2 linked regions of the Phreatobacter stygius genome follow. The protein of the gene in region 1 interacts with the protein of each later gene in a pairwise test. Links are inferred from orthologs where the notes say so. Each region holds a gene or a part of one and is shown on either strand. Other genes may lie near its edges. The genes, in order: ftsZ and rlmN.

Evidence for each region.
Region 2: the proteins of ftsZ (region 1) and rlmN interact in binary tests that used the Escherichia coli proteins (3 or more experiments, as listed by UniProt). The link is inferred for Phreatobacter stygius from one-to-one orthologs.

The regions. Positions count from the first base shown.
Region 1 is NZ_CP039690.1:3,679,139-3,693,481, reverse strand. Bases 8,457-11,331 are described here. They hold ftsZ (cell division protein FtsZ), read right to left. Parts: upstream 10,807-11,331; coding sequence 9,106-10,806; downstream 8,457-9,105. Other genes in these bases: ftsA (cell division protein FtsA), read right to left, coding at 10,929-11,331; lpxC (UDP-3-O-acyl-N-acetylglucosamine deacetylase), read right to left, coding at 8,457-8,744. Outside these bases: E8M01_RS17415 (FAD-binding oxidoreductase), read right to left, coding at 1-211; E8M01_RS17410 (thioesterase family protein), read left to right, coding at 381-899; E8M01_RS35095 (hypothetical protein), read right to left, coding at 889-1,053; E8M01_RS17405 (hypothetical protein), read right to left, coding at 1,140-1,376; NAD-dependent DNA ligase LigA, read right to left, coding at 1,606-4,026; E8M01_RS17395 (hypothetical protein), read right to left, coding at 4,095-4,790; DNA repair protein RecN, read right to left, coding at 4,790-6,445; E8M01_RS17385 (outer membrane protein assembly factor BamD), read right to left, coding at 6,805-7,680; more of lpxC, read right to left, coding at 7,812-8,456; more of ftsA, read right to left, coding at 11,332-12,254; E8M01_RS17365 (cell division protein FtsQ/DivIB), read right to left, coding at 12,251-13,156; E8M01_RS17360 (D-alanine--D-alanine ligase), read right to left, coding at 13,234-14,157; murB (UDP-N-acetylmuramate dehydrogenase), read right to left, coding at 14,220-14,343. UniProt on the Escherichia coli protein: Essential cell division protein that forms a contractile ring structure (Z ring) at the future cell division site. The regulation of the ring assembly controls the timing and the location of cell division.
Region 2 is NZ_CP039690.1:1,881,197-1,895,483, forward strand. Bases 4,196-7,014 are described here. They hold rlmN (dual-specificity RNA methyltransferase RlmN), read right to left. Parts: upstream 6,326-7,014; coding sequence 5,066-6,325; downstream 4,196-5,065. Other genes in these bases: E8M01_RS08630 (serine hydrolase domain-containing protein), read right to left, coding at 4,196-4,613; E8M01_RS08640 (invasion associated locus B family protein), read right to left, coding at 6,524-7,014. Also shown: E8M01_RS08605 (ABC transporter substrate-binding protein), read right to left, coding at 1-1,387; E8M01_RS08610 (cupin domain-containing protein), read right to left, coding at 1,531-1,830; E8M01_RS08615 (hypothetical protein), read right to left, coding at 1,827-2,285; E8M01_RS08625 (thiol-disulfide oxidoreductase DCC family protein), read right to left, coding at 2,603-3,064; more of E8M01_RS08630, read right to left, coding at 3,171-4,195; more of E8M01_RS08640, read right to left, coding at 7,015-7,102; E8M01_RS08645 (sigma-70 family RNA polymerase sigma factor), read left to right, coding at 7,511-8,047; E8M01_RS08650 (hypothetical protein), read right to left, coding at 8,031-8,861; leuC (3-isopropylmalate dehydratase large subunit), read right to left, coding at 8,865-10,274; E8M01_RS08660 (NIPSNAP family protein), read left to right, coding at 10,490-10,828; argF (ornithine carbamoyltransferase), read right to left, coding at 10,850-11,812; E8M01_RS08670 (aspartate aminotransferase family protein), read right to left, coding at 11,809-13,005; E8M01_RS08675 (alpha/beta hydrolase family protein), read right to left, coding at 13,084-14,127.

The sequences.
Region 1 (14,343 bases):
CGGCCAGTTTCATCACCGCGACGCAATCGTCGACGTCCTGGGGGAAGACCACGATGTCGGGCGGCTGGTTGGCGATGACGGTGAGCGTGTGGCCATGCTGCTGGCGTACCGCTTCCGAGGTCACCGCGCGATTGCCGAACAGCGCCTGCAATTCGGCCGTGACGGCGCTCAGGACCTCGGGAGACGGGCGGGTTCTGGCGGACGCGGACATCGAATGCTCCTCGGGACCTTGCGCTCAAGCGCTCTTGTCTCGAGCGCTCTCGTCTTGGGCAAGCGGCGAGCTTAGCCGGGCGGCCGGCGGCGCGGAAGCGCCGGCAGCGCGCGGATGGCTGTCGTTCGACGGGATTGCCGGCGGCGCGCGGCTCGCTTAATCCGATATCATGACCACGATCGACCTCTGCCCGGAAACCGGACTCCCCATCACGCCGCGCCTGGCGATCCGGCCGGATTGGATCGACTATAACGGCCATCTCAACGTGGCGTTTTACGTCAAGCTGTTCGACGAGGGCATCGACCTCTTGTTCGAAAGCCAGGGGCTGGCCGAATCCTATGTCAGGGAGCGGCAGCTCGGCTTCTTCGCCGCCGAGCTTCACGTGCGCTATCTGCGCGAACTGCACCTGACCGATCCGGTCCAGGTCAGGCTGCAAGTGCTCGATTTCGACGCCAAGCGCATCCACTACTGGATGGAACTGGTGCATGCCGACGGGCGCTGGCTGTCGGCCACCATGGAATCCATCTCGCTGCATGTCGACATGACGACACGCAAGGTCGCGCCGTTTCCGGACGACGTCATGACCAAGCTCGGGATCTGGAAACAGCAGACCGCCGGGCGCGGCACGCCCGAGGGCGTCGGCCGGACCATCGGCATCCCGCGAAAGGCGGCTGCCGTCAGCGGTTGAACGGCAGCGTGAACGAACCGGCAAGCGTCCGCAGGATGCCGGCGCGCCCGAGCTCGTCGACCGGCACGGCCGCGCGATCGGCACGCAAGGCACGCGCTGCGGCGCGCCTCGGGTCGCGCTCGCGCAGCAGATGGGCAATCACCGCGATCAACATGGGAAACTCCGAGACCCCGGGTCAATGACCGCGGGGTTCAAACAGGATGATGCGGCCCCGCGAGCGGGACCGCCGCATGGTCGATGTCAGAAGCTGGACATCATGCTGCGCGTGCGGCGGATCATCTGGGTACGGGTCATGCCGAGACCGGCAAGTTCCTCGTCCGACAGATGCGCCAGGTAGCCGTTGACATAGGTCTGGGCGCGCAATTGCTGCGCCTCGACAAATGCCTCGTAGCCGGCACGCAGGAATGATTTCAAGCTGCGCCTGGTCGGAGCCGGGGCGGCGTCGGTGCCAAGCTTGTCGAGTGTGATGGTGGCCATGGTCTTCTCTCCTCTGAAAGCGAGTGGACGACCTCGAGGCTTCCTCCCTTTCGACTATCCCTATTTTGGTGCAGTGCAGCAGATTCGCAAGATTGTGCACTGCACCATCAGCCCTGCCGGCTTTGCATGGCTCGGCTCACCAAGGCTTAACCATCGCGACCGCGGGTACCTGCGCGAAAAGGCGCAACCCAAGCGCTGACGGCGGCCGGGCCGAAGACGGCGGGTCGCGTCAGGCGCCTTGAATGAGCTGCAACCACTCGTCTTCGGAGAGCACCTTCACGCCGAGCTTTTCGGCATCCTTGAGCTTCGAACCGGCGCCCGGGCCGGCAATGACAAAATCGGTCTTCGACGAGACCGAGCCCGAGACCTTGGCACCCAGCCGCTCGGCCCTGGCCTTGGCCTCGTCGCGTGTCATCAGCTCCAGCGATCCGGTGAAGACCACCGTCTTTCCGGCGACCGGCGTTTCCTTCGACACGGCCTCGGCCGCCTCGATCGTCACCTGCTCCAGCAAGGCGGCGACCGCCTTGGCATTGTGGTCTTCTTCGAAGAACTCGATGAGCGAATTGGTCGCCACCGTGCCCATCTCGCCGTCGGCGGCCAGCAGCCCATAGGCCTCGGTCGGCCGTTGCGCAGCCGCAGCCTTCAGCGCCGCCATCACGGCGTCCTCGTCGCCATAGCGCTCGATCAGGGCCGCCCGCTGGGCCTTGCCCAGGCGCCCCAATATCGTCGCCCGGTCCAGCTCGGAGCGGTCCGCGGCCTCGTGCGCCGCGGCCTCGACGACGCGCTCCAGCGTCACCGGACCGATGCCGGGAAAGCCCGACAGCTGGAACCAGGCTTCGCCGGGCCGCCCCTTGGCGGCCGCATCGATCGCCGGCAGCAGGGTCTTGATGTCAGGGAAACGCCGGGCCAGGGCCTTGGCCGTGGTTTCGCCGATATGACGGATGCCAAGACCGAAAATGAACCGGCTGAGCGTGATCGACCGCCGCGCCTCGATGGCGCCGAGCAGGTTCTTGATCGCCTTGTCCTCGTCCTGATCGGCCTTCTTGGCGGCCTGGCGCCTGGGCGGTTCCTTGCCGAGCGCGGCATAACGCTCATTGCTCACCTGGATCCGGCGCCGCTCGATAGCCTCCTTCACCTCGTCGAACTTGAGCGTGAACAGGTCCGCCGGCGCCTTGATCAGACCGGCCTGGAACAGCGTCTGAATATAGATGTCGCCAAAGCCTTCGATGTCGAAGGCCAGGCGCGACACGAAGTGCCTGAGCCGCTCGACGCTCTGGGCCGGGCAGATCAGGCCGCCGGTGCAGCGGCGGACCGATTCACCCTCGTCGCGCGCCGCGTGGCTGCCGCAGGCGGGGCAAATCTGCGGAAACGAATAGGGCACCGCCGTCTTGGGCCGCTGCTCCAGCACGACGTCGATGATCTGCGGAATGACATCGCCGGCGCGCTGGATGGTCACCGTGTCGCCAATCCGGATGTCGACGCCGTCGCGGATCGGGCTGCCGTCGCTGCCGATCGCCTTGATGTAGTCCTCGTTGTGCAGCGTCGCGTTGGACACCACCACGCCACCAACCGTCACCGGCCGCAGCTTGGCGACCGGCGTCAGAGCCCCGGTGCGGCCGACCTGAATGTCGATGCCTTCCAGGACCGTCGTCGCCTTCTCGGCGGCGAATTTATGCGCGATCGCCCAGCGCGGCGAGCGCGACACGAAACCGAGGCGCTCCTGCAAGGCGAGGCTGTCGACCTTGTAGACGACACCGTCAATGTCATAACCGAGGCTCGCGCGCTTCGCCTCGATCATCCGGTAATGAGCCAGGAGATCCTCGGCGCTCCGGCAGACCACGGTCAGCGGATTGACCGGAAAACCGAGGTCCTTGAACCAGTCGACCATGCCGGACTGGCTGTCGCGCGGCAAAGGCGGGGTGATCTCGCCCCAGGTATAGGCAAAGAAGCGCAGCGGCCGCGAGGCGGTGATCTTGGCGTCGAGCTGGCGCAGCGATCCCGCCGCCGCATTGCGCGGATTGGCGAAGGGCGCCAGCCCGCGCTCTTCCTGGCGGGCGTTGATGGCGCGGAAGTCCTCGTGGCTGAGATAGACCTCGCCGCGCACCTCCAGCACCTCGGGTGCGCCTGTCAGCGCCTGGGGCAGGCCCTCTATGGTGCGGACATTGGCGGTGACATCCTCGCCGACGGCGCCGTCGCCACGGGTCGCGGCGACACTCAAAAGGCCGTTCTCATAGCGCAGCGAGCAGGACAGGCCGTCGATCTTCGGTTCGGCGGTCATGGCCACCGGCGCGTCCGCGGCAAGGCCGAGGAAGCGCCTGACCCGTCCGACGAAATCGAACACCTCGTCATCGGCGAAAGCGTTCGACAGCGACAACATGGGTACGGCATGGCGCACCTTGGCGAATTTCGACGACGGCGCCGTACCGACCTTGCGGGTCAGGCTGTCATCGGTCTTCAGCTCGGGAAACCGGTTTTCCAGGGCCTCGTAGCGGCGGCGCAGCGCGTCGTAATCGGCGTCGCTGAGATCCGGCGCATCATCCTGGAAATAGAGCCGGTCGGCCTCGGCGATCCGTTCGCCGAGCGCGGCATGTTCGGCGGCGGCCTCGGCGGGCTCGAAGGCGTCGATGGGCTTCATATTTTTCGCGGACATGATCGAAACCAGGATTCGGGACCGGCCGATCATAAGGGGCCGGCGGGCGGCGGGCGAGCGGCGTCAGCTCAATCCAGGATACCAAGATTCATGCCTTGCGCCCTGCCCTCGGCAATCACGCTGGCGCGGTCCGGCCACCACATCGAGACGATGCCGCGAACGCCATGGCGGGCGAGCGCCGCCGGGCTCGCCGCCCATTCGTCGGCACCGTCGCGAGACCCCCTGAGCGGCGGTTGGTCATAGGTGATCGCGCCATTGACGCCGATCTCGCGAAAGAACCCTTCGGTCTGGGCCAGCAGTTCGCGCTCCTCGCCGCCACCGCCGAACAGACCGCCAAAGGCCGCCGGCGCGATGCCGCCGTGGAAGACCACGAGGGAGCGCGGGGCGACCACTTTGCGGCGCGCCGCGGTGAACAGGAAATTGGCGCAGGAGGAGACGCATTGGCGCTGCACGACCAGCGTCAGGCCGCGCGCGCGGATGGCCCGCGCCAAACGCAGCGAGACGGTCACCTCGCCACCATTGGAGGTGATCACCATGGTCGCGATCGACCGGTCGGCCGCAAGCAGCGCCATGGCGCGCTCGGCACTGGCACGGGTGATCTCGCCGGAAAAGCACAAGGTCGAACCGGCCGCGCGCACTGCAACGCCGGCACTGGTGGCGCATTGGCCGAGCGGATCGGCCCCCTGAGCCCAGGCCGGGCCCTGCGTCGCACCCAGCACGGCCAATGCCGCGCCCAACAGCCGGCCGCGCGCGCGGCACCCCATCAGCCGACCGTCAGCAGCCGCTCGGCCGCCGCCCGTGCCTCGTCGGTAATGGTTTCGCCAGCCAGCATGCGCGCGAGCTCCTCGCGCCGGAGTTCGAAGCCGAGCGGCTTGACGCGGGTCGCGACCCGTTCGCCGGCCGCCTCCTTGGCGATCAGGTAATGCCGTGTCGCCTTGGCGGCAACCTGCGGCGCGTGGGTGACCGAAAGCACCTGGACGCGCAAGGCGAGCCGCGACAGGCGCTGGCCGATGGCGTCCGCCACCGCGCCGCCGACACCGGTATCGATTTCGTCGAAGACCAGCGTTGGCGCCGACCCCTGGTCGGCCAGCACGACTTTCAGCGCCAGCATGAAACGCGACAGTTCGCCGCCCGAAGCCACCTTCATCATCGGCCCGGGACGGGTGCCCGGATTGGTCTGAACCCAGAATTCAGCCCGGTCGATCCCCTCGGGACCTTCGCCGTCATGGTTCATCTCGGTGATGAAGCGGGCGCGATCGAGCTTCAGCGGACCGAGTTCGCCATTGACGGCATTGTCCAGCCTGATCGCGGTCGCCTTGCGCTTGGCCGACAGCGCCTCGGCGGCCTTGCGGTAGGCGGCTTCGCCTTCGCGCGCGGCCTTCTCCAGCGCCACCAGATGGCCTTCGCCGGCATCCAGCGCCGCGACATCGGCCTGATAGCGCTCGGCAAGCGCGGCAAGGCCATCGACCGGCACGGCATATTTGCGCGAGACGGCGCGCAACGCGAACAACCGCTCCTCGATGCGCTCCAGTTCACGCGGGTCGAAGTCGGCCTCTCGCTGGGCCGCCTCGACCGCCGAGCGAGCATCCTCGATCCGGTCCAGCGCCTCACCGAAGGCCCTGACGATCGGCTCGATCATGGCGGGAGCCTGCTGGGCCCGCCGCTCGAGCCGGCGCCAGGCCGCGGCAAGCGAGGGAACCGCCGAACCCGGGCCAGCCAGCACATCGGCGGCGTCGGCCAGGTCGGACGCAATCTTTTCCCACTGCATCATCGCCTGCCGGCGTTCGGCAAGCTGGGTCTCCTCGCCGGTCTCCGGCTTGAGCTTGGTCAGTTCGTCGACCGCATGGCGCAGGAAGTCGCCGTCGGCCCGGGCCTTGGCAAGGCGCGCCTGGGCCGCCTCGACGGTCCGGCGGGCCTCGCGCCAGCCCTTCCAGGCGGTGCGCACGCCTTCGGCATCGGGCAGCAGGCTGCCATAGGCGTCGACCAGCGCACGATGGGCTTCCGGCTCGACCAGCGCCCGGTCGGCGTGCTGGCCGTGGATCTCGACCAGCGACGCGCCAATGGCGCGCAGCACCTGGACGCTGACCGCCTGATCGTTGACGAAGGCGCGGGTGCGTCCGTCGGCAAGCTGCACGCGGCGCAGAATCAGATCACCATCGGTGTCGATATCGGCGTCGGCCGCGATCCGGCGCGCCGGATGGGCCGCCGGCACGTCGAACACCGCGGTCACCTGGCCCTGGGTCTGGCCGTTGCGGACCAGCGCCGCGTCGCCGCGCGCGCCAAGCGCCAGCGATGTCGCATCGAGCAGGATCGATTTGCCGGCGCCGGTCTCGCCGGTCAGAACCGACAAGCCTTCGGCAAAGGTCAGATCGAGCCTGTCGATCAGGACGATGTCGCGGATCGAAAGCTGGGCAAGCATGAGCGGTCCGCGTTTCCCTGCCGAAACCTTAGGGTCCGAACTCAATAAGGATGGAGCTCACGACGCGAGGATTTTTGGCCGGATGGCAGGAGGCTTGCCGACGCAAGCCTCTCGGCTTGCTCAAGGCAAACCAATTGGTTTGCCGGGGCGAGACGACGTACCAGCCGGCCAAAAGGACCGCGCCGCTTCGCGGTGAGGCGAAAATGGCCGATGGCTGTGCGAAGCCCTTGCCCGATGGAAACATCGGGCTGTGCGCTTCTCCTGGCCCTCGGCCATTTTGGCCTCATCGTGAGCCCATCCTTATTGAGTCCGGACCCTAGGCTACGGCTTAGCGCGAACGGAGCGCGAACGGAAGGGCGTCAGCCGGTGACACGACGGAAGGCGCGGCTGATCCACGAGCCGGTGTCCTCGCGCGGCGCCAGTCCCTGGGTCGCGATCAGCGCGTAACTGTCCTTGTACCACTGGCTGTCGGGGAAATTGTGCCCGAGAACCGCGGCCGCCGTCTGTGCTTCATTGACGATGCCGAGCGACATGTAGCACTCGGTGAGGCGGGCCAGCGCCTCCTCGACGTGGCGGGTGGTCTGGAACTGCGAGACCACGGTGCGGTAGCGGTTGATCGCGCCGGCGAACTGACGGCGCTCCAGATAGTAGCGGCCGACCATCATTTCGCGGCCGGCGAGCTGGTCGCGGGCGACCTCGATCTTGCGGCGGGCGGCGGTGGCATATTCCGACTGCGGCCACTTGCGGGTGACCTCTTCCAGCACGACCAACGCGCGCTCGGTACGGCCCTGGTCGCGGTTGACGTCCGGGATCTGGTCATATTGCGCCGCGCCCATCAGATATTGGGCATAAGCCGCGTCCGACGAGCCCGGATGCAGCTGGATATAGCGGCGCGCCTGGTTGATCGTCTCTTCGTAGTCCTGGGCCTCGTAATAAGAATAGGCCGCCATGACCAGGGCCCGCTTGGCCCATTCCGTATAGGGATGGGTGCGGTCGATCTCCATGAATTTCAGCGCGGCGCGGCGCCAGTCGCGCCGGTTCTGCAGCGCCAGGCCCTCATTGTAGAGCTTCTCGGCCGGCTCGTCCGGCAGATTGGTCGGATCCGGACCGGCGAACAGATTTCCGAACGACGGCGCATTGGCGCAAGCGCCGAGCGGGAAGGTCGCAGCCAGTACCGTCGCCAGCACGAAAGTGCGGCGCGGCAGTCGATCAAACGGACGCTTTACCAAGCTCACGAACCTTCCCCGGTCTTCCCTGCGGCCCCCACAGCCCGGCAAGGCTCATACCTCAAATTAAACAGCGGGGCCACTGCCCCGCCGCAAGCTTCTGATCATGGGGTTGAGGCCAGATTGCGGCGCGCCGACGCTCAGTTGGCGTCGGGCCCATAGGCCGGCATCGCGACACCGAGATCGGCATGGCCGCGCTCGCGCCGAACCACCGATTCGACCATCTCATAAGCGCTCGGATCGGCGAACAATGTCTGCAACAGTGCGACGTTCATGCGGTGACCGCCACGATAGGAGCGGAAGCGACCGATGATCGGGGCACCGGCGAGCGACAGGTCGCCGATCGCGTCGAGCAGCTTGTGGCGGACGAATTCGTCGCGGAAGCGCAAGCCTTCCGGATTGAGGATGCGGTCGTCGCCGACCACGATGGTGTTCTCCAGCGAAGCACCGAGCGCCCGATTCGCGGCCCACAGCTTGGAGACATCCTGCATGAAGCCGAAGGTGCGCGCCCGGGCGATGTCGCGCCGGAACACGGTCGGATCGATATCGACGCCATAGACCTGGCGGCCGACCAGCGGATTGGCGAAGTCGATCTCGACTTCCATCCGCATGCCGCGGTCATGCGGGTGCAGCTCGACCACGCCGCGGTCGGTCTCGACCACCACGGTCTTGAGGATCTTGATGGCGCGGCGCGAAGCCGGCAATGTCGCCAGGCCAACCTGGTCGATCGCCGCGACGAAGGGACCGGCCGAGCCGTCCAGGATCGGCATTTCCGGACCGTCGACCTCGACGACACAATTGTCGACACCGAGGCCGGCGAACGCCGCCATCAGGTGCTCGACGGTGGCCACGCCACCACGCTCGGGATGGCCAATGACCGTCGACAGGTCAGCGGAGGAGACGTTGCGGAAAACGGCTGGAAGTTCGAGATGATCCTGGTCGGAACGAAGGAAGGCGATGCCGGTACCAGCCTCGGCCGGATGCAGGGTTACCGAAACCGCAGCACCGGAATGGACACCGATTCCATCAAGTTGGACTTGCTCGCGAAGCGTTGTCTGCCGTGCAGTCTTCATTTCGACCGTCTCTAGCCACCCGCACAGGCGGACCAATTGATCCACTTGCAAACGGGGTGGCCCCCTTCATGACCCCTCGAACCTGGTGTCCAAATCCCCATTGGCGGGCTTCGGAGGTTTCGCGGCGAATCAGAATCGCTACGGTGATTCATCACAGGCTCGAACGGGCCGGACCATAAACAGCGCCCCCAGGGGTGCCAAGTCACGGTTTGTGTCCGACTGTTACCAAATTTCGGTCGCATTCTCGCGAGTCCGTTAACACTATAAAAAGCGTGACTTAACAAAAGCTTACCCGGGCACTGGGGCCCGGGTAAGTTGATCGTCTGCAAGATTTCGTAACAATTCGGGTTGTGGATAGCGCTCAGTTCGCCTGACGCCGCAGGAAGGCCGGAATATCCAGGTGGTCCTCCTCGGCACGCGCCTGCGGCGCGGCCGGGCGGCCGTGGATATCGAGACCCGCCGGCTCGCGGCGGATCTGCGGTGCGGGCGCGGCCGGGCGCTGGGCCTGCGGAGCCGGACGCGCCGGCGCCAGCGGCGGGGCCATGCGCGGCTGGGGCGCCGCCGGGGCCTCATGCTCGTCGGCGCGGCGGGTGAAGCCGATCGCGGCGAGCTTGTCCATCAGCGACGTGCGCTTGCGCTCCACCGGATTGTCGGCCGGAGGTGCCGCCGCGGCGGCCTGAGCGGCGCGGACCTGCTGCTGGCCCGGCCGCGGCAGTTCATCGACGCTCGGCATGCGCACGGCGCGCATCGGCTTCTCGGCCGCCGGCGGGATGAAATCGCGGGCCGGCATCGGCTCGTCGCGCGGCGGCAGGCGCGGCGCGTCGAGTTCGACCGGCGCTTCGCGGAACAGCGAAGGCTTGGCCGGCACCGGCTGCAACGTCACCTCGCTTGCGGTGATCACCGGCTGCGGCGGGGCGACCGGCGCCTCCATGACCGGCGCGTGACGCAGCTGCGTCTCGACCGGCTGGGGCTCCTGCATCGAGCGGGTCTCGATGACCGGGGCTTGCGCCGGCGCCATCGAGGCGAGCTTCTGGGTGTTCTGCTTCAGCTTGGCGGTCAGCTCGGCAATGGTCGAGCCGCCGACGTTCTGGTTGGGGATATGATCGATGCCGGTGGCCACCACCGAGACCCGGATCGTCCCGTCCAGCGCCGCGTCGAAAGTGGCGCCCAGGATGATATTGGCCTCCGGATCGACTTCCTCGCGGATGCGGGTCGCCGCTTCGTCGACCTCGAACAGGGTCAGGTCGTTGCCGCCGGTGATCGAGATCAGCAGGCCGCGCGCGCCGCGCATCGACACGTCGTCGAGCAGCGGATTGGCGATGGCACCCTCGGCCGCCGTGATGGCGCGCCGTTCGCCGGTCGCCTCGCCGGTGCCCATCATCGCCTTGCCCATGTCGCGCATGACGGCGCGCACGTCGGCGAAGTCGAGATTGATCAGGCCTTCCTTGACCATCAGGTCGGTGATGCAGGCGACGCCCGAATAGAGCACCTGATCGGCCATGGCGAAGGCGTCGGTGAAGGTGGTCTTCTCGTTGGCCACCCGGAACAGGTTCTGGTTCGGGATGACGATCAGGGTGTCGACCGACTTCTGCAGCTCGATGATGCCGGATTCGGCCGTCTTCATGCGGCGCACGCCCTCGAAGTGGAAGGGCTTGGTGACCACGCCGACAGTCAGTATGCCAAGCTCGCGGGCGACCCGCGCGATGACCGGTGCCGCACCCGTGCCGGTGCCGCCGCCCATGCCGGCGGTGATGAAGGCCATGTGGGAGCCGGCGAGCTGGTCACGGATCTCGTCCAGCACCTCTTCGGCCGCGGCCGCACCAACTTCCGGGTGCGACCCGGCGCCGAGGCCCGAGGTGACCGCGATGCCCATCTGGATGATGCGATCGGCCTTGGCCGACAGCAGCGCCTGGGCATCGGTATTGGCGACGACGAAGTCACAACCGAGCAGACCGCCCTCGATCATGTTGTTGACGGCGTTGCCGCCGGCGCCGCCCACCCCGAACACGGTGATCCGGGGCTTGAGTTCCCGGATATCGGGCATCTTCAGGTTGATCGTCATCATGAGCCTCGTTCGAATCACTCACGCGACAGCCACGTCGCGTTTCTAACTCAGGTTTCGCGGCCGGTGGCACCCGGTCAGCGATCTTTTTTTCCAGCCAGCATCTCCGCCGGCCGGATCGTTCAAAAACTGTCCCGTATCCACTTACCGACGCGCGAGAAGTAGCCGTCCGTACCGGTCGCGGCGAAGAAGCGCCGCTGCGGTTCGAAATGCTCGATTCCCGCGATCTGCGGATAGACGGTAAGGCCGACCGCGGCGGCAAAGGGCGGGCCCTTGGCGCTGTCGGGAAGTCCGGTAATGCCGACCGGGCGGGCAACCCGCACCTGACGGCCGAGAACCTGGGCGGCGAGATCGGCCAGACCCGGCAATTGCGAGCCGCCGCCGGTGAGCACGATGCGCCGGCCGGCCTCCGCCGCGGCGCCCGAGGCGGTCAGCCGGTCGCGCACCATCTCCAGAATCTCGTCGACGCGCGGACGGATGATGCGAATGACCTGGGCACGGGTGACCTGATTCGGCAGGTCGCGCTCGTCCTCGGAAATCAAGGGCACGTTGATGATGTCGCGCTCGTCCGACTTGGCGGCGAAGCAGGCACCGTTCAGCACCTTGATCCGCTCGGCGTCGCTGAGCCGGGCCGACAGCCCGCGGGCGATGTCCATGGTGACGTGATGCGAGCCGATGGCGACCGCGTCGGCATGGACGAAATGGCTGCCGGCGAAGACCGCCAGCGTCGTCGTGCCCGCGCCCATGTCGATGCACACCGTGCCGAGCTCGGCCTCGTCATCGGTCAGCACCGACAGGCCGGACGCGAAGGGGGCCGCGACCATGGCCTCGACGGTCAGGTGGCAGCGCTCGACGCAAAGCATCAGGTTGCGCGCCGAAGCGACGTCGCAGGTCGCGACATGCATGTCGACGCCGAGGCCCGAGCCGAGCATGCCGCGCGGATCCTTGATGCCGCGGGTATCGTCGAGCCGGAAGCCGATCGGCATGGAATGCAGCACGGCGCGGCCCTGGCGAACCGAATGGTCGGAGGCGGCCTCCAGCACCCGGTGCAGGTCGTGGTCCTGCACGCGCGGCGCCGCGCAGGTGACCCGCGCCTCATATTGCTCGGAGCCGATGCGACCGGCCGAGACGGTGACGATGACACGGTCGACCTGGACCTCGGCCATTCGTTCAGCGGCATCGACCGCCTGGCGGATCGAGGCTTCGGCCTTGGCCATGTCGGCGACGCTGCCGGATTTCATGCCGCGGGCACGGGTATGCCCGATGCCGAGCACCTCGGCCTTGTGGGTGCGGTTCGGCAGGATGTCCGAACCCTCGCGCGGCCGGAGCCGGGCGATCATGCAGACGATCTTCGAGGTGCCGATATCGAGCACGCAGAGAATAGCCGAACGACGCGGCGAGATCGGCCGCATCTTCGGGGTCAGGCCATATTTGAACGGGGAGGTCATGTGGCTGTCCCCGTCCGGCGGCGGGCGCGCTGGCGCTCCTTCAGGGCCGCCTCATGGGCGCGGAAAGCCTCCTCCGACAGGCGCACCGTGACACGGCCGGGAACGCGCAGGTCGATCATCGAGACGTCGCGGGTCATCAGTTTCTTCTCGGCGTCGAGGCGCGTAAGCGTCGCGAGCGCCTGATCGACATCGGTGTCGGGCAGGCGAACGTCGATGCCGTTCTTCAACACCAGGGTCCAGCGCCGCTCGGCGACCAGCACGGCGGCACGGACGTTCGAGGCGATCGCCGGCCGGCCGTTCATCAGCCCGACGATCTCGCGCACGCGCTTTTCGGCGCCGCGCCCGACGACCAGCGGCAGATGCTGGAACCGGCTGTCGAGCTGGTCGACGATCACAGTGCCGTCGCCGGCGATAACCGCGATCTTGCCGTCGCGCTGCCACAGCGCGAAGGCTTCGCGTTCGACGATTTCGACCAGCAACTGATCGGGATAGAGCTTCTGCACTGTGGCTTCCGCGATCCAGGGGTTGGCCGTCAGGCGGGTGCGCGCCGCGGCCGGATCGAAGAACAGAACGGAGGTGGTCGGGCTGATGCCGGCGGCCTCGAGGATTTCCGGTTGGCTCAGTTTGGTATTGCCGGTGAGGCGCACGGCCCGCACCTGCAGGCCGGTGGCATTGGCCATCTCGTCGCCGAAGGCGAGCATGGCACCGTTGAGCGCCGGCCAGTGACCGCCGCGCTGGACGCCGTAAAGGCCGGTCGCCGCCAAGAGCAGCGCGGTGGCATAGGCACCGGCATGACGCGGGATATGCAGATTGGCGATGCGGACCGAAAGGCGGCGCAGCCAGAAATCCCAGGCGCTCGGACGCGCATAGGGCTCGGCCGAAGCCGCCTGCTGTGCCGCCATGCTGCGGCGATGGCGGGCGAGCAGGCTGCGATGCGCAAGCAGAAGCGCGTCCGCACCGACCCTATCGAGTCGTGCGATCAGCGATCTAGCGAAGCGTCCAACACCATCCATTCGACCAGCTCTGCGAACGAAATGCCTTCGTGAGCGGCCATGTCAGGGACGAGCGAAGTCCCGGTCATCCCGGGCTGCGTGTTGACTTCGAGACAGACGAGATCCCCGGTTCCACCGGGCGTGTCATCGTATCTGAAGTCCGCACGGCTGACCCCTTTACAGCCGAGCGCATGATGCGCTGCGAGGGACAGTCTTTGGACCTCAGAGTAAATATTTGGTTTAAGCGGCGCAGGAATCAGGTGCCTCGACCCCCCGGGCGCATATTTCGCCTCATAGTCGTAGAACCGGTTGTCCTGTACGATCTCGATCACCGCCAGCGCCCGGTCGCCCATGACGGCGCAGGTCAGCTCGCGGCCGGCGATGAAAGGCTCGACCAGCACGGTTTCATCGAGCCCCCATTCGGCCGAATTCAGCTCCTGCGGCGGATGCTCGTGCTCGGCGGTGACGATGAACACGCCGATGGAAGAGCCCTCGGCATTGGGTTTCACGACATAAGGCCGGGCAATCAGGTGCTCGCGCGCCGCTTCCAGGCGATGGACGCGCAAGCCTCCCGGCACGGCGATGCCGGACGCCGACAGGACCCGCTTGGCCATGGCCTTGTCCATGGCGAGCGCCGACGACATGACGCCGGAATGGCTGTAGGGGATGCGCATCACCTCGAGGATCGCCGAGAGCGTTCCGTCTTCGCCGGGCCTGCCATGCGTGACGTTGAGGACCACATCCGGCTTCAGATCGGCCAGGCGCAGCGCAATATCGCGGCCGACATCGATTCGCGTGACCGGATAGCCAACTGATTCGAGCGCATCGGCACAGGCCTTGCCGGACCTGAGCGACACCTCACGCTCGGCGGACCAGCCGCCCATCAGGACCGCGACGTGAGGTTTGGTCATGCTCTTGATCCTCGCTGATCGGTCGGCCGTCGGGACGGCGACCTGGTCGTTGTCCAATGCCGCTACTCGGCCGGCGCGCCGAGGCCGACCCGCTTGATTTCCCAATGCAGTTCGATGCCGCTCGTGTCCCTGACACGCTGGCGGACCGCCTCGCCCAAGGCCTCGATATCGGCGGAAGTGGCCTCC
Region 2 (14,287 bases), 1.8 Mb from region 1 along the record:
TGTGGAACATGAAGGTCAGCACATATTCGGCGTCATAGGTCGGAATGCCCCAGCCGACCAGGTAGAAGTCGAGCTCCTCGCGCTGCAGCTCGGGGAAGTGCTGGGCGGCCGGCTTGGCGACCAGGTTCACCTTGATGCCGATCTGGCCCATCATGCCCACCACCGCCTGGCAGATGTTCTCGTCGGCGACATAGCGGTTGTTGGGGCATTGCAGCGACACCGAGAAGCGGGTGTTGCCGGCATCGGCCCGGCGCGGATAACCGGCCTCGTCGAGCGCCTTGTTGGCGGCCGCCACATCCAGGCGCGGCACCGCCGCGATCTCGGGCGAATAGCCGGAGATGAAATTGGTGCCGACATAACCGATCGGCACGCCCTGGCCGCGCATGACCACCCGGGTGATCGCCTCGCGGTTGACAGCGATATTGACGGCGGCCCTGACACGCCGGTCGGCGAAGGGGTTCTTGCCCTTGATGTCGGAGGTTTTCAGTTCGGCCGGACCGACATTGAAGCCGAGAAAGATGACGCGGTTTTCCGGGCCGGTGTTGACCTTGACGCCCTGGCTCTGCTGCAGGCGGCTGATGTCCTGCACCGGCACGTCGTGGACAACGTCGACCTCGCCCGACAGCAAGGCGGCAATCCGGGTGGCGTCCTGCTGGATCGGCACCAGGATCAATTCGGACACTTCGAGCGGGAACTGGTTGCGGCCCCAATAGCCCTCGAAGCGGCGCATCACGGTGCGCACGTCCGGCTCGCGCGAGATCAGCTGGAAGGCGCCGGTGCCCATGGCCTGGCGGGTCGCGCCATTTTCCTGGCGCTCGCGGATGTTCTGCGGCAGTGCCGCATTGTTCGCCTCGGCCCAGGCCTTCGACATCATGAAGATATTGGTGAGGTTCTCGAACAGCAGCGGGTTCGGCGCCTTGGTCTTGATCCGGATCGTATGGGCGTCGATCTTGGTGACGCTTTCGATCGAGGTGATCAGGCCACGGAAATCGGAATTCGGCGAGCGCGCGCGATCGAACGAGAACAGCACGTCGTCGGCGGTGAAATCGGTGCCGTTGTGGAACTTGACGCCCTGGCGGAGCTTGACCTCCCAGACCGTCGGGTCGTCGGGCAGGTTGCGCCACTCGGTGGCAAGCGTCGGCACCAGCTTGCCGTCATAGCCGCGATGGACCAGCGGCTCGTACAGCTGATGGGCGACGACCGTGGTCGGGCCGATATTGGCCGACATCGGGTCGAGCGTCTGGGCATCGAGCGAACGGGCCCAGCGCACCGTGCGCGCCTCGGCGCCGGCCGTCGTCAGCAGGCCGGCCGCGATCAGCGCGCCGGCCAGCCAGATCCTGTTGAAGCGTCGCGTTCCCTTGGAACGCCAACCCCGTCCGAAATCCATGGACCCCTCCAGATGAATATCTGCCGGGACAGCAACCCGGCGGCTGGGGGGATCATAGCAATGCGCTTGACGGAGTCACGGACGGATCACAAGCGACAAAAGGCCACGGAACAGGCCAATATTCTACCGCGGCGCAGCAAATGTCAGGGCTTTATTTCGATCTCGATGAACGCATAAGGCTTGCCCGAGGCATTGATGATGTTGTGCTCGACGCCTTCGCTGCGGAAGTAGGGCACATGGGCGGTCAGCACCGCTTCCGACGACGTGCCGCCGGGCAGTTCCGCGACGAGCTTGCCGTCGGCCAGCGGCACCACGACGTAGTCCCAGCCGTGGCGATGCCAGCCGGTCTCGGCGCCGTCGGCGAAATTCCAGCGCGTCACCTTCACCTTGTCATTGTCGACCAGGACATCCGGCTCGGCGGGCGTGCGGCAGGTGAACGTCATGCTTTCGATCCTTCGACGGGTTGAATGCCGGCGGAACGGCCGGCGACGAGCCAGTAGAGCAAGCCGGCGGCAAGGCCGGCGATGAGATGAATGGCCAGCCGGTGGACCGTGAAGGCCGGTCCGTCGCCGAGCAGGTCGTCGACCGGTTCGCCGGCGGCCTGAAGGACCACGTAGCCAAGCGCGCCGAGCGCGCCGGCCAGCCCGACCCCGAGGTGCAAGACCAGCCCGCGCCAGTGCCCGACCTCCGCCGCCAGTTCGACCAGCAGCAGCGGCCAGATGAAACCGGCGACCTGAACCACCAGGAACCCGACAAAGAAGCTGCCGGCGAGCAGTTCCGGGATCCGGCCCTCGTTGAGATCGAAGATCAGCACGATCGCGCATCCCGCCGCCACCGCCAGGGCGAAACCCAAGGACACGCGCAGCAGCCGAAGCAGATAATGGGCGAAGCGATTCATCCCGCGAGGGTAGCTGTCGCCCTTATCCGTTGGAAGCCTGCTTTGGTCACGGGAGCCCTCCGCCGCGGCGATCTCTCAGCCGTCATCGGCGACCGGCTCCAGCCAGCCGCGACAACGCACCGCCAGCCCGAACAGCCGGTGGCCGATCTCGACATGGAAGTGGAACCGGCCGTCCGCCGCGGTCTCGAAGGCCTCGCCGCCGGGCGCCAGCACCAATGGCAGCGGCACGCCGAGCACCGACCATCGACGCGGAATGAGCCTGAGCCGGCCAAAGGTGCCATAACCGCCGAGGATGAGAACACGCAGATGCCCAGGCTTCATGCCAGGAACCGGTCTTCGTCGCCCTTCTCGGTCAGATAGCAGCGGTCGCGCCGGCCGAGGCGAAAGCGGTTGCGGGCGATGAGGTCATAGACCCGGTCGCGCCAGGCGAGCGGCAGCAGCCGGCCGGCCCGGATCAGCGACCAGGGCAGGCCCAGCGCCTCGAAGATGCGCAGGATGCCCTCGGCCTTCAGAAAGGCCCTGCCGTCCGCGATCAGGATGCTGGTGGTATAGTCATGCGGATCGAGCTGAAAATGGCGGAACAATGCTTCGCCGAGCGGCGATTGCGCCGGCAGCAGGCGGAACCGCCTTGCCTTGTCGTGCTTGATGATGAAGCGCGCCCAACCCGAGCAGAACGAGCAATAGCCGTCGAAGACGATGACCGGGCGGTCGTCCGGAAAGGCCGGCACCGCCGGATCGCGGCGCCAGCCATAGGGCTCCCTGACCTCACCTGCACGCATGGGCTGAGCCTAAGGCCCCACCTCCATCGGGGCAATTGCCGTCCTGTCGCAGGCGCCGTCCCGGGCCCGTCTGCAGCGGCCCCGGGGTCATTGGCGCGATGCCGCTTCAGCGGACCACCGCGCCATAGATCAGGTTCTTGAACAGCATGCGCGTATGCACACGGTTCGACGGCCCCTGCGCCATCAGGATGCCGACGATCTGCTCGCGCGGGTCGATGGTGAAGCTGGTGCCCCAGGCGCCCGCCCACATGGCATCGCCGGTCGAGCCCGGCGCGACCGCGAAGCCCTCCTGCAGCCTGACCGCGAAGCCGAGACCGAAGCCGTAACCCGGTCCGGTCGAGGCCGCGGTCGTACCGCCCATGCCAACCAGGTGGTTCGACAGCATGAAATCGACCCACTTCTTCGACAGGAGCCGGCGGCCTTCGAACTCGCCGCCGTTGAGGATCGCCTGAGCGAACTTGAAATAATCCTCGGCGGTCGAGACCATGCCGGCGCCGCCCTTGAAATATTGGCTGTTCTCGGCCGGATTGTCGAAGATCCGGTAGCCCGGCCACATCACCGCCTTCTGCGGATCGGAGTCGAGCGCTTCGGCGAGCCGGGCACGCTGGCCTTGCGCGACATACCAGGACGTGTCCTGCATGCCGAGCGGGTCGAGGATCATCTCCTTGATCAGGATATCCAGCCGCTTGCCGCTGATGCGCTCGAGCAGCAGGCCGAGCACGTCGACCGAGATCGAATATTCAAACGCGGTGCCCGGCTGGTTCGCCAGCGGGATCTGGCCGAGCCGACGCAACATTTCGTCACCGGAAATATTGGCCGCGCGCGCCTCGATATTCTGCTGGTCATAGAGCTCCTTCAGCCGCGACGAGCGTACCGAGCCGGCATAAGAAAAGCCCGCGGTGTGGCGCAGCAGGTCCTGCACGGTGATCGGCCGGTCGAGCGCCACGTCCTCGCTGGTGGTCTGGCCATCGGCGCCGGTGCGCCGCGCCTCGACCTTCAGGTCACGCAGCTCCGGCAGCCAGGTGGTGATCGGGTCGGAGAGCTTCATCTTGCCCTGCTCGATCAGCATGACCGCCGCGGTCGAGACGATCGGCTTGGTCATCGAGGCCAGCATGAACAGCGTATCGCGGGTCATTGGCACGGTCTTGGCCGCGTCGCGGAAGCCATGCGCCTCGAAATGCACGATCCGGCCGCCACGCGCGATCAGCGTCACGGCGCCCGGAAACATGCCGCGATCGACCTCGCCACGCATGACCGGCGCGATGCGCGCCAGGCGCTCGCGCGACAGGCCGAGGACGGTGCCGCCGTCCGGCCCGCCGCCGCGACCACGCTCACGCCGGGATCCACGCTCGAAGCCAGGGCCGCGCTCGAAGCCAGGGCCACGCTCGAAGCCGGGGCCACGCTCGAAACCAGGCACGCGGTCGAAGCCGCGATCCGGGCCTGGGCCACGCTCGGGACCGGGGCCGAATTGGGCCTGCGCGGCATCGGACAAAAGGACGGAAGCGAGCGTCAGAACGAGCGCCGCAGCGCTCGGGCGTACCAACCGCATGGGATCCTCCCGGGATCAATGGAGTGAACCTTGTCCGGTCTTGCCGCCGGCTCGGCCAAACTCACCACTGGAACCATCGATGGGTCAAGCCGGCCCGCCCTATCGCTGGCCGGTCGTCAGGCCGTGGGCGCCGGATCCGTCATGGCGTCGACGCGGCGGGCCTCAGACGGTTGCCGCCCAGATCGTGGCCGGCGGCCTTCATCGCTTCGGTATGGGCGGCGATCACCTGTCCGATGGCCGCTTCGCTCGCGCCGCGCCGCCTGGTTTCGTCCTCGTCGATCAGCAGCAGCTATTGCATGACGGTCTCCTGGTCCGGTCGCGGCACATCGCGCGCCGCCGGTTCAGTGACGTTCCGGCCGACCGGATTTTGACAGGCGGCAAAAATAATGGCGCTTCGCCGCGCCAGCCTCAAGCTGGCGGCGAAGCGCCTCAGGAGAGCGACGCGGCGTTGCTCAGTCGACCATCGCCATGGCGCGGAAGGCGTCCTGCTCGCTCTTCGACATCAGCGCGGCGCGATCCTTGGCGCGTAGCTTCTCGGTCTCGCTCTTCAACTGGCCGCAGGCGGCCTGGATGTCGCGGCCGCGCGGGGTGCGCACCGGCGACGAATAGCCGGCGTCGAACACCACGTCCGAGAAGCGCTCGATCTGCTCCCAGTCGGAACATTCGTAGCGCGATCCGGGCCAGGGATTGAACGGGATCAGGTTGATCTTGGCCGGAATGCCTTTCAACAGGCGCACCAGCCGGCGCGCATCGTCGATGCTGTCATTGACGTCCTTCAGCATCACATATTCGAAAGTGATGCGCCGGGCGTTCGACAGCACCGGATAGTTCCGGCAGGCGTCGAGCAGTTCGGCAATCGGATATTTCTTGTTGAGCGGCACCAGCTCGTCACGCAGCTCGTCGGTCGCCGCATGCAGCGAAATGGCCAGCGACACGCCGGTGTCGGCGCCGATGCGCTCGATCATCGGCACGACGCCGGAGGTCGACAGCGTGATGCGGCGCTTGGAGAATTGCAGGCCGTCCTGGTCGAGCATCACTTTCAGCGCGGTCGTGACGTTCTCGACATTGTAGAGCGGCTCGCCCATGCCCATCAGCACGATATTGGTGACGAACCGGCCGCCGTCATCGGGCACGAAGGCGCCCTCCGGCGCCTCCTGGCCGGGCCAGTCGCCCAGCTGGTCGCGCGCCACGATGATCTGCGCGACGATTTCATCGACGGTCAGGTTGCGCACCAGCTTCTGCGTGCCGGTGTGGCAGAAGGTGCAGGTGAGGGTGCAGCCGACCTGGCTGGAAATGCACAGCGTCCCGCGATCCCGCGTCGGGATGTAGACGGTTTCGATCTCGTGCCACTTCTCGCCTTCGAACTGCGGCGGAATCCGCAGCAGCCACTTGCGCGTGCCGTCGCTCGACACCTGCTCGACCACCACTTCAGGCCGGTCGAGCGTATAGGCCTCGTCCAGCGCCGCGCGCAGATGCTTGGAGACGTTGGTCATCTCGGCGAAGGTCTTGGCGCCGCGTTGATAGATCCAGGCCCAGAGCTGCGACACGCGCATGCGTGTCTCCTTGCCCTCGATACCGATGGCACCGAGCGCCTCCTTCAGCCCATCGCGGTCGAGACCGACAAGCGAACGCTTTACCGGCAGCGGCCGGATCGCGGCCGCCGGCGGCGGGGTAACAGTGGGCTTGGCATTCGTCAGATCGAGCGTCGGCATCGGGTCAGGCCTCTGGCCATGGCATTGTCGGGCGACATCGGCACCGGTTCGCCCGCGGGACATGCCATGGTGGAATGGGTTGCTGCATCGCTCCGCTTCCGCGAAGCCGGAGAACGCGTTAGCGGCGCCTATAACACGAAAGGCCGCCCAAAGGCAGCCTTTCGACAGGACCCGGCGCCGAAGCCTGGGTTCAATGCGTCAGCGGCATTCCTGCGCGACCCGATCGAGCGCCTGGCCGAGGCCGGTGAGCGAATAGGTATCGGTGGTGACATTGCCGCGCTGTGAGGTCGAGCGGACCGTCAGCTGCGAGCCGGAGCGCATGGTCGTGATCATCCGACCCTCCTCCGCCGCGTTCTTGACCCAAGCGCCCTTCTCCTGGGTCCACATGGCGAAACTGGTCGGCCCGACCGCCACCGTGGCATCGCCGCGCAGCGCAAAGCCGAGGGTCAGCGAAATCTCGTTGCGGACATTCTCGCCGGGACGCGAGGTGATGAAGAAGAAGGCCGGGTCGCGCTGCAGATTGGCCGGTGCGCGCGTCTTCGGCTGCGAGGCGGCGTAGCAGACCTTGCCGCGCTGGGTGGACGAGGTGAACACCCCCCAATCGCCGAACTGGGCAACCGCCGCGCCCTGCTGGCCGCCGGCGGCCGGACGGGCAGCCTGCGCCGTGGCCGCACGGCCGCCATCGGGCGCTCGCTGCTGCGCTTGCGCCGCGGTCACCGTGGCAACAGCGGCGGCCGAGAGAGCCAGGATCATCAGGAAAGGGGTGGAGCGCAGCATCGCATTGACTCTACGGGTTCGTTGGGCACCGGGCAGGATCGGTTCCGCCCCATATTCCCGTAGCTTTCGAAGATCACGGTAAAGATGGGGTAAAGGATGAGGTAGATCCATGTGAAAGGCGCGCGACAGGCAGGTGACGAAGCGGCGTCTCGCTTCTGGAGTGTGGTACTCACCAGCCAATCCGGGCAAGACAATGGCAAAGCCCGTCTGGCGCACCGAAACGGCTCGGGACGCAGGCCGTGGCGTCGAATCGCGACCGCCACATGTAACCATGTTAACAAACCATATACTATCATACCTCCCGCGGCATGCGGTCTTTATGCTAGGTTTGGTTGTGCTCGGGGGTGAGGAGCCTCTCGTCTGCGTGAGGGTAGGTCCTTGGTATCGCGTGACCAACTGGCGGACTTAGTGGATGCGGTAGCTCGCAAGCGCGACCGACAGGCCTTCAGTGCCCTGTTCGACCACTTCGCGCCGCGGCTCATTGCTCATCTCATGCGGCTTGGCGCCGACCCGGCGACCGCCGAGGAGCTGACCCAGGAAGCCATGACCACGCTCTGGCACAAGGCTTCGCTGTTCGACCGGTCGAAGTCGTCGGTTGCCACCTGGCTCTACCGGGTGGCGCGCAACCGCCGGATCGACGTGCTCCGACGCGATCGGAGCGACTGCATCGACATCAACGAGCCCATGCTGATGCCGTCAGCCGAACCCGACATGGACGACGCCATCTCGCTCGCCCACCGCGAGGAAACCGTCCGTGCGGCGCTTGCGCATCTGCCCGAAGAGCAACTCTCGCTGGTTCGTCTCGCCTTTTTTGAGGGCATGTCGCATTCCGAGATCGCCGGCCAGCTCCATTTGCCGCTGGGCACCGTCAAGAGCCGCATCCGGCTCGCTTTCACGCGGTTGCGCCGGACGCTCGAAGCGAGCGGGATCAGGCAGGAGGCGTGACCGCGGCCGCGACGGCAGCGGTGTCGCGCACGAGCCGGTCGTGGAGCGCGGCAAGACGGCTGGTCCGCGCATTGACACCCAACTCGTAATCCGCCGCTGCGACGGCATTGCGCTGAAACCCGTCATGGCTTTGGACGGCGGCTGCGAGCGAGTGGTGGAACGCCTGAACAATGGATGACAGCGCCCCCATCAGCGCCAGCGTCGCCGGATCGTAACGACGCCCCGCTCCGTCGAACAGGCCGGCGATCGCGTCGAGCTCGGCATCGATGCCGATGATCGCCTCGGAGATCCGGTTCTCGGCCAGGAGCTTGGCGCTGACATTGGAAAAATCGTGGCTCAGCGTCACCGCGCCGCCGGTCTCGACAAAACCAAGCGTCCGGGCGCCCAGATTGGACAATTCCGACATGTACCAGGAATGGTCGTCGATCAGGATCCGGCGGAGCTGCGAGTTGAGCGACGCCTGCAAGGAGCGCTCATACTCGTCTTTCATGATCTGGGTCTGCGCCGCCTGCTGCTCGACCGAATTGTTGAGCTGCTGGACCTGCAGGAGCAGCGCCTCGCGGTTCTGCTTCAGCTCGGCGCGCTGCGCCTCCAGCTCGAACTTCTGCAACAGCGCGGTGATCACCAGCCAGAGAAAGGCGATGGGCGCGCAAAGCCCGGCAAGCGCGTCGCCGATGTCATTCAGTGCCAGGCCTGCGAGCGTGTCCCTTTTGAGGAAGGCGACCAGCCCCCCCAAAGCCAGCCAGATGCCGGTGAGCCAGCGGGCCCACCGGACCAGGCGATCGCTTCGGTTGTCGCTCTCGGGTGTCGCCACCCATCACCCCCAGTGGCGGACATCCACGAAATGGCCCTCGATGGCGGCGGCCGCCGCCATGATCGGCGAGACGAGATGGGTGCGTCCCTTATAGCCCTGGCGCCCCTCGAAATTGCGGTTCGAGGTCGAGGCGCAGCGCTCGCCGGGCTTCAGCTTGTCCGGGTTCATCGCCAGGCACATCGAGCAACCCGCCTCGCGCCATTCGAAACCGGCGGCGAGGAAGATCTTGTCGAGGCCTTCCTGCTCGGCCTGTTCCTTCACCAGGCCCGAGCCCGGCACGATCATCGCCGAGACGGACGCGGCGACCTTGCGGTCCTTGACGATGCGGGCAACCTCGCGCAGATCCTCGATGCGCGAATTGGTGCAGGAGCCGATGAACACCTTTTCCGGACGGATGTCGGTGATCTTCGTGCCCGGCTTCAGGCCCATATAGTCGAGCGCACGCCACTTGGAGAGGCGCTTGTTCTCGTCCTCAATCTCGTCCGGGTTCGGCACCACGCCGGAGATCGAGATGACATCCTCGGGGCTGGTGCCCCAGGTGACGATCGGCGGCAGGTTGGCCGCATCCAGCACCACGGTATGGTCGAAATGCGCGCCCTCGTCGGTATAGAGCGCGTCCCAATATTTGACCGCCATGTCCCAGGCCATGCCCTTCGGCGATTTCGGCCGGCCCTTCAGATAGGCATAGGTCTTCTCGTCCGGCGCGATCAGGCCGGCGCGGGCGCCGCCCTCGATCGACATGTTGCAGATGGTCATGCGGCCTTCCATCGAAATGGCGCGAATGGCTTCGCCCGCATATTCGATGACCGAGCCGGTGCCGCCGGCCGTGCCGATCTCGCCGATGATGGCGAGGATGATGTCTTTTGCCGTGACCCCGTCCTTCAACTGCCCGTCGACCCGGACGAGCATGTTCTTGGCCTTCTTCTGGATCAGCGTCTGGGTGGCCAGCACATGCTCGACCTCCGAGGTGCCGATGCCATGGGCCAGCGCACCGAAGGCGCCATGGGTGGAGGTGTGGCTGTCGCCGCAGACGATGGTCGTGCCGGGCAAGGTGAAGCCCTGCTCCGGCCCGATGACATGGACGATGCCCTGCCGGATGTCGGCCGCGTCGTAATATTCGATGCCGAACTCGGCGGCGTTCTGGGCGAGCGCCTCGACCTGCAGGCGGCTTTCCTCGTCCTTGATGCCGAGGACGCGATCGCTGGTGGTCGGCACGTTGTGGTCGACGACGGCGAGCGTCTTCTGCGGCGCGCGCACCTTGCGGCCGGTATTGCGCAGGCCCTCGAAGGCTTGCGGGCTGGTCACTTCATGGACCAGGTGCCGGTCAATATAGAGCAGGCAGGTGCCATCGTCCTGCTGGTCGACGACATGGTCGTCCCAGATCTTGTCGTACAACGTGCGGGCCTTGGTCATGGCGGACCTCTTACGATCATTCCAACGTGGCTGGTCTCATATCGTTGAATTCGTTTTGTGAGAAGAGGCGCAAACCTCCTGCATGGCAGAGTGCCATGATCGAAATGGCCGGTCGCCACGCGCAAGATTGCCATATCCGTCCCCGATAGATGGCGTTCCCTCGCGGCCATCACTAGATGTCGCGGAGGTGACGGCACGCGACATGGGACCGCACGATGATCCATCAACTGCGCATCTACGAGATCTTCCCGCACAACAAGCCGGCCTTCCATGCCCGTTTTCGCGACCACGCGGCACGGATCATGAGCCGGTACGGCTTCGACATCGTCGCCATGTGGGAGAGCGCCGGCGCCGACCGGATCGAATTCATCTACATTCTGCGCTGGCCGGACGAGGAGACCAAGACCGGCGCCTGGGCGGCTTTCATGGCTGACGAAGAATGGGCCGAGATCAAGCGGCGGACATCGGCCGAGCACGGCAGCCTGGTCGGCGCGGTCGAAGACCGCATCTTGCGGCTGACCGACTATTCCCCGGTTCCCGGTCGCCCGGCCTGAACGGCCGGGCTTGCCGAGCACTCAGGCGTCGAAACACCAGGCCAGCACGCCCTTTTGCGCGTGCAGCCGGTTTTCGGCCTCGTCGAACACCACCGATTGCGGTCCGTCCATCACCTCGTCGGTGACTTCCTCGCCGCGATGCGCCGGCAGGCAATGCATGAACAGGGCATCCGATTTCGCCGCCGTCATCAATTGCTTGTTGACCTGGTAGGCCTTCAGCAGGTTGTGCCGGCGGCCGGCATCCTCGTCGCCCATCGACACCCAGCAATCGGTGACGATGCAGTCGACGCCTTCCACGGCGTGATAGGGATCGGATGACCAGGTCACCTCCGCGCCCTCGCGCTGGGCCGCAGCGATCAGCTCCCGGCGCGGCGCCAGTTCCTCGGGCGTCGCGATGTTCAGCTTGAAGCCGAAACGCGAAGCCGCCTGAATCCAGGAGCCCAGCACATTGTTGGCGTCGCCCGCCCAGGCGATCGTCTTGCCGCGGATCGAGCCGCGGTGCTCCTCGAAGGTCAGGATGTCGGCCATGATCTGGCACGGATGCGACATCTTGGTGAGGCCGTTGATCACCGGCACGCTGGCGGCGTCGGCAAGTTCCTTCACCGCATTGTGGTCGAGCATGCGGATCATGATGGCGTCGACATAACGCGACAGCACGCGTGCGGTGTCGGCAATGGTCTCGCCGCGACCAAGCTGCATCTCGGCGCCGGTCAGCATGATCGTCTCGCCGCCGAGTTCGCGCATGCCGACGTCGAACGACACGCGGGTGCGGGTCGACGGCCGCTCGAAGATCATCGCGAGCACCTTGCCGGCGAGCGGCTTGTCGGCCTTGGGCGTCCGCCGCACGCGCTTCAGGTCGCGCGCCCGGGTGAGGATCGCCCTCAGCTCTGTCCCGGCGAAATCGCTGAGATCGATGAAATGCTTCGGCCGGTCCGCTGCGGGCCGATCGCCCCCAGCGGTTGCCGTCTTGGGCTGAGTGGTCACTCGGCGGCTCCCTTGACCAGGGACGCCTCGATCAGGCGCGCGGCCTTTTCGAGCTTGTCGACCGCCAGGCCGATCTCTTCCTCCGATACGATCAGCGGCGGGATGAGACGGATGACGTTGTCGCCCGCCGGCACCACCAGCAGCCCCTCGTCGCGCAGCGCATTGGTGACGTCGCCGTTCGGCAAGGCGCATTTGATGCCGGTCAGCAGGCCGAAGCCGCGGACCTCCTCGAACACCTTGGGGTGCCCGTCGATCAGGCCGGCAAGCTTCTGCTTGAACACCAGCGACACCCGCTGGACGTTTTCCAGGAAGCCCGGCGCCAGCACCACGTCGAGCACGGCATTGCCGACCGCCATGCCGAGCGGATTGCCGCCGAAGGTCGTGCCATGCGTGCCCGGCGTGAACACCGCCGCGCATTTTTCCACCGCCAGCACGGCGCCGAGCGGGAAGCCCCCGCCAATGCCCTTGGCGATCGACATGATATCGGGCGTGATGCCCGCCCATTCATGGGCGAACAGCTTGCCGGTGCGGCCCATGCCGGACTGCACCTCGTCGAGGATCAGCAGGAGCCCGTGCTGATCGCAAAGCTCGCGCAGGTAGCGCAGCTCCTCGTTCGGCACGACGCGCAGCCCGCCCTCGCCCTGGATCGGCTCGATCATCAGCGCCGCGGTATCCGGGCCGATCGCCGCCTTCAGTGCGTCGTGGTCGCCGAACGGCACCTGGTCGAAGCCCTCGACCTTCGGGCCGAAGCCTTCCAGGTATTTCTTCTGCCCGCCGGCGGCGATGGTCGCCAGTGTGCGGCCATGGAAAGCACCTTCGAAGGTGATCACCCGGAAGCGGTTCGGCTCGCCGCGCGACGCGTGATATTTGCGCGCCATCTTGATGGCGCCTTCATTGGCCTCGGCGCCGGAATTACAGAACATCACGGAATCGGCAAAAGTCGCCTCGACCAGCCGGCGGGCCAGCCGCTCGCCATCGGGGATCTGATGCAGGTTCGAGACATGCCACAGTTTCTTGGCCTGTTCGGTCAACGCCTCCACCAGGTGGGGATGGGCGTGACCGAGCACATTGACCGCGATACCGGAGCCGAAATCGAGGACTCGTCGCCCGCCCGCCGTCACCAGCCAGCACCCTTCACCCCGCTCGAAGGCGAGTTCGGACCGTGCATAGTTCGGCATCAAAGGCGTAATCACTTCGATCTCCTCCAAGGACTCCATGGCGCAAAGAAAACGGCCGCCCCGAAGGGCGGCACGGCGGAAAGCTAGGACAGATCAGCGGAATGTCAAGGAAGATGGCGACCGCCTGCCCTGCTGACCGGCTACCTGCAAAGACGGCGAGGCCCAGCCCAGCCCGGTAAACCAGCCATGCAACACGGTCGTGACGGCCTCCGCGACCGGCCCGGCAAAGCCCGGGTCGCCGGGCCGGGAAACCGGTTTCAGGTTGTGGCTGACGCCGGGCACGATGCCGATGGCATAGGCGTTGACCGGCAAGGACCGGCGCGCCAGGGCGGCTCCGAGAGCCAGCGCGTCACGATCGGGCGAGACCTGGGAATCCTCCCCGCCCGCCAGCACCAGGACCGGCCCGCCATATCCGGCGACCAACGCGACCGGATCGAGCGCCGCGGCCGCCTGCCAGAACAACCTGAGATAAGGCGGGTAGAGTGCGCGCAGGCCCGGCGCAATGTCGGGCATGAGCTCGCCGGTCGCCTCGAGGCGCGCGACGATCTGGTCGTTCTGGTCGAGCAGCGGCTGCAGGATCGCGTCGGGCGCGCCCTGCAACCGGCCGAGCCGTTCCAATTGCTCGCGCAGGACCACGCCCAACGGCCGGCCCGGCGTCGCGGCCAGAACCAGCGCGGCCGGCACCGCATCGCCGCCCGGCCGGGCGGCCATGGCGAGGCCGATCAACCCGCCTTCGCTATGACCGAACAGGCCGGCACGCGCGGGGTCGATCTCAGGCCGGCTCTTGAGCGCGCGGAATGCCGCCGCCGCATCCTCGACGAAATGCCGCCAGCGAACGAATTCCGCCAGCGCCTCCGGATCGCGCGGCAGGCTCGCGGCATTGGCGTGCATGCCGCGCTTGTCATAACGCAGGCTGGCGATGCCGAAGCCGGCAAGCGTCCCGGCAATCTGCTGGAGGAGATCGGTGATCAGGGCCGGCGGCTGGTTGCCGTCGCGATCGGTCGGGCCGCTGCCCTGGACCAGCAGCACGGCCGGCACGCGACGCCCGTCGGCGCCGGCTGGAAGCTGCAGGGTGCCGGCGAGTGCGGTGCCGCCGGAGCCCCGGAAGCTGACATCGATGGACCGGTTTTCCGCCATGGCGACACCGACATTTTTGCAACAGTCGCGAAGGATGACGCAACGCGCCGACCCGCAACGACCGGCTGCGGAGGCCCGTTTCAACCGATAACCGGCATGCCGCCGCGAAAGTAAGGTCTTGTTATGACTCTGACTTCTGAATCGACATTAACACCTTGTG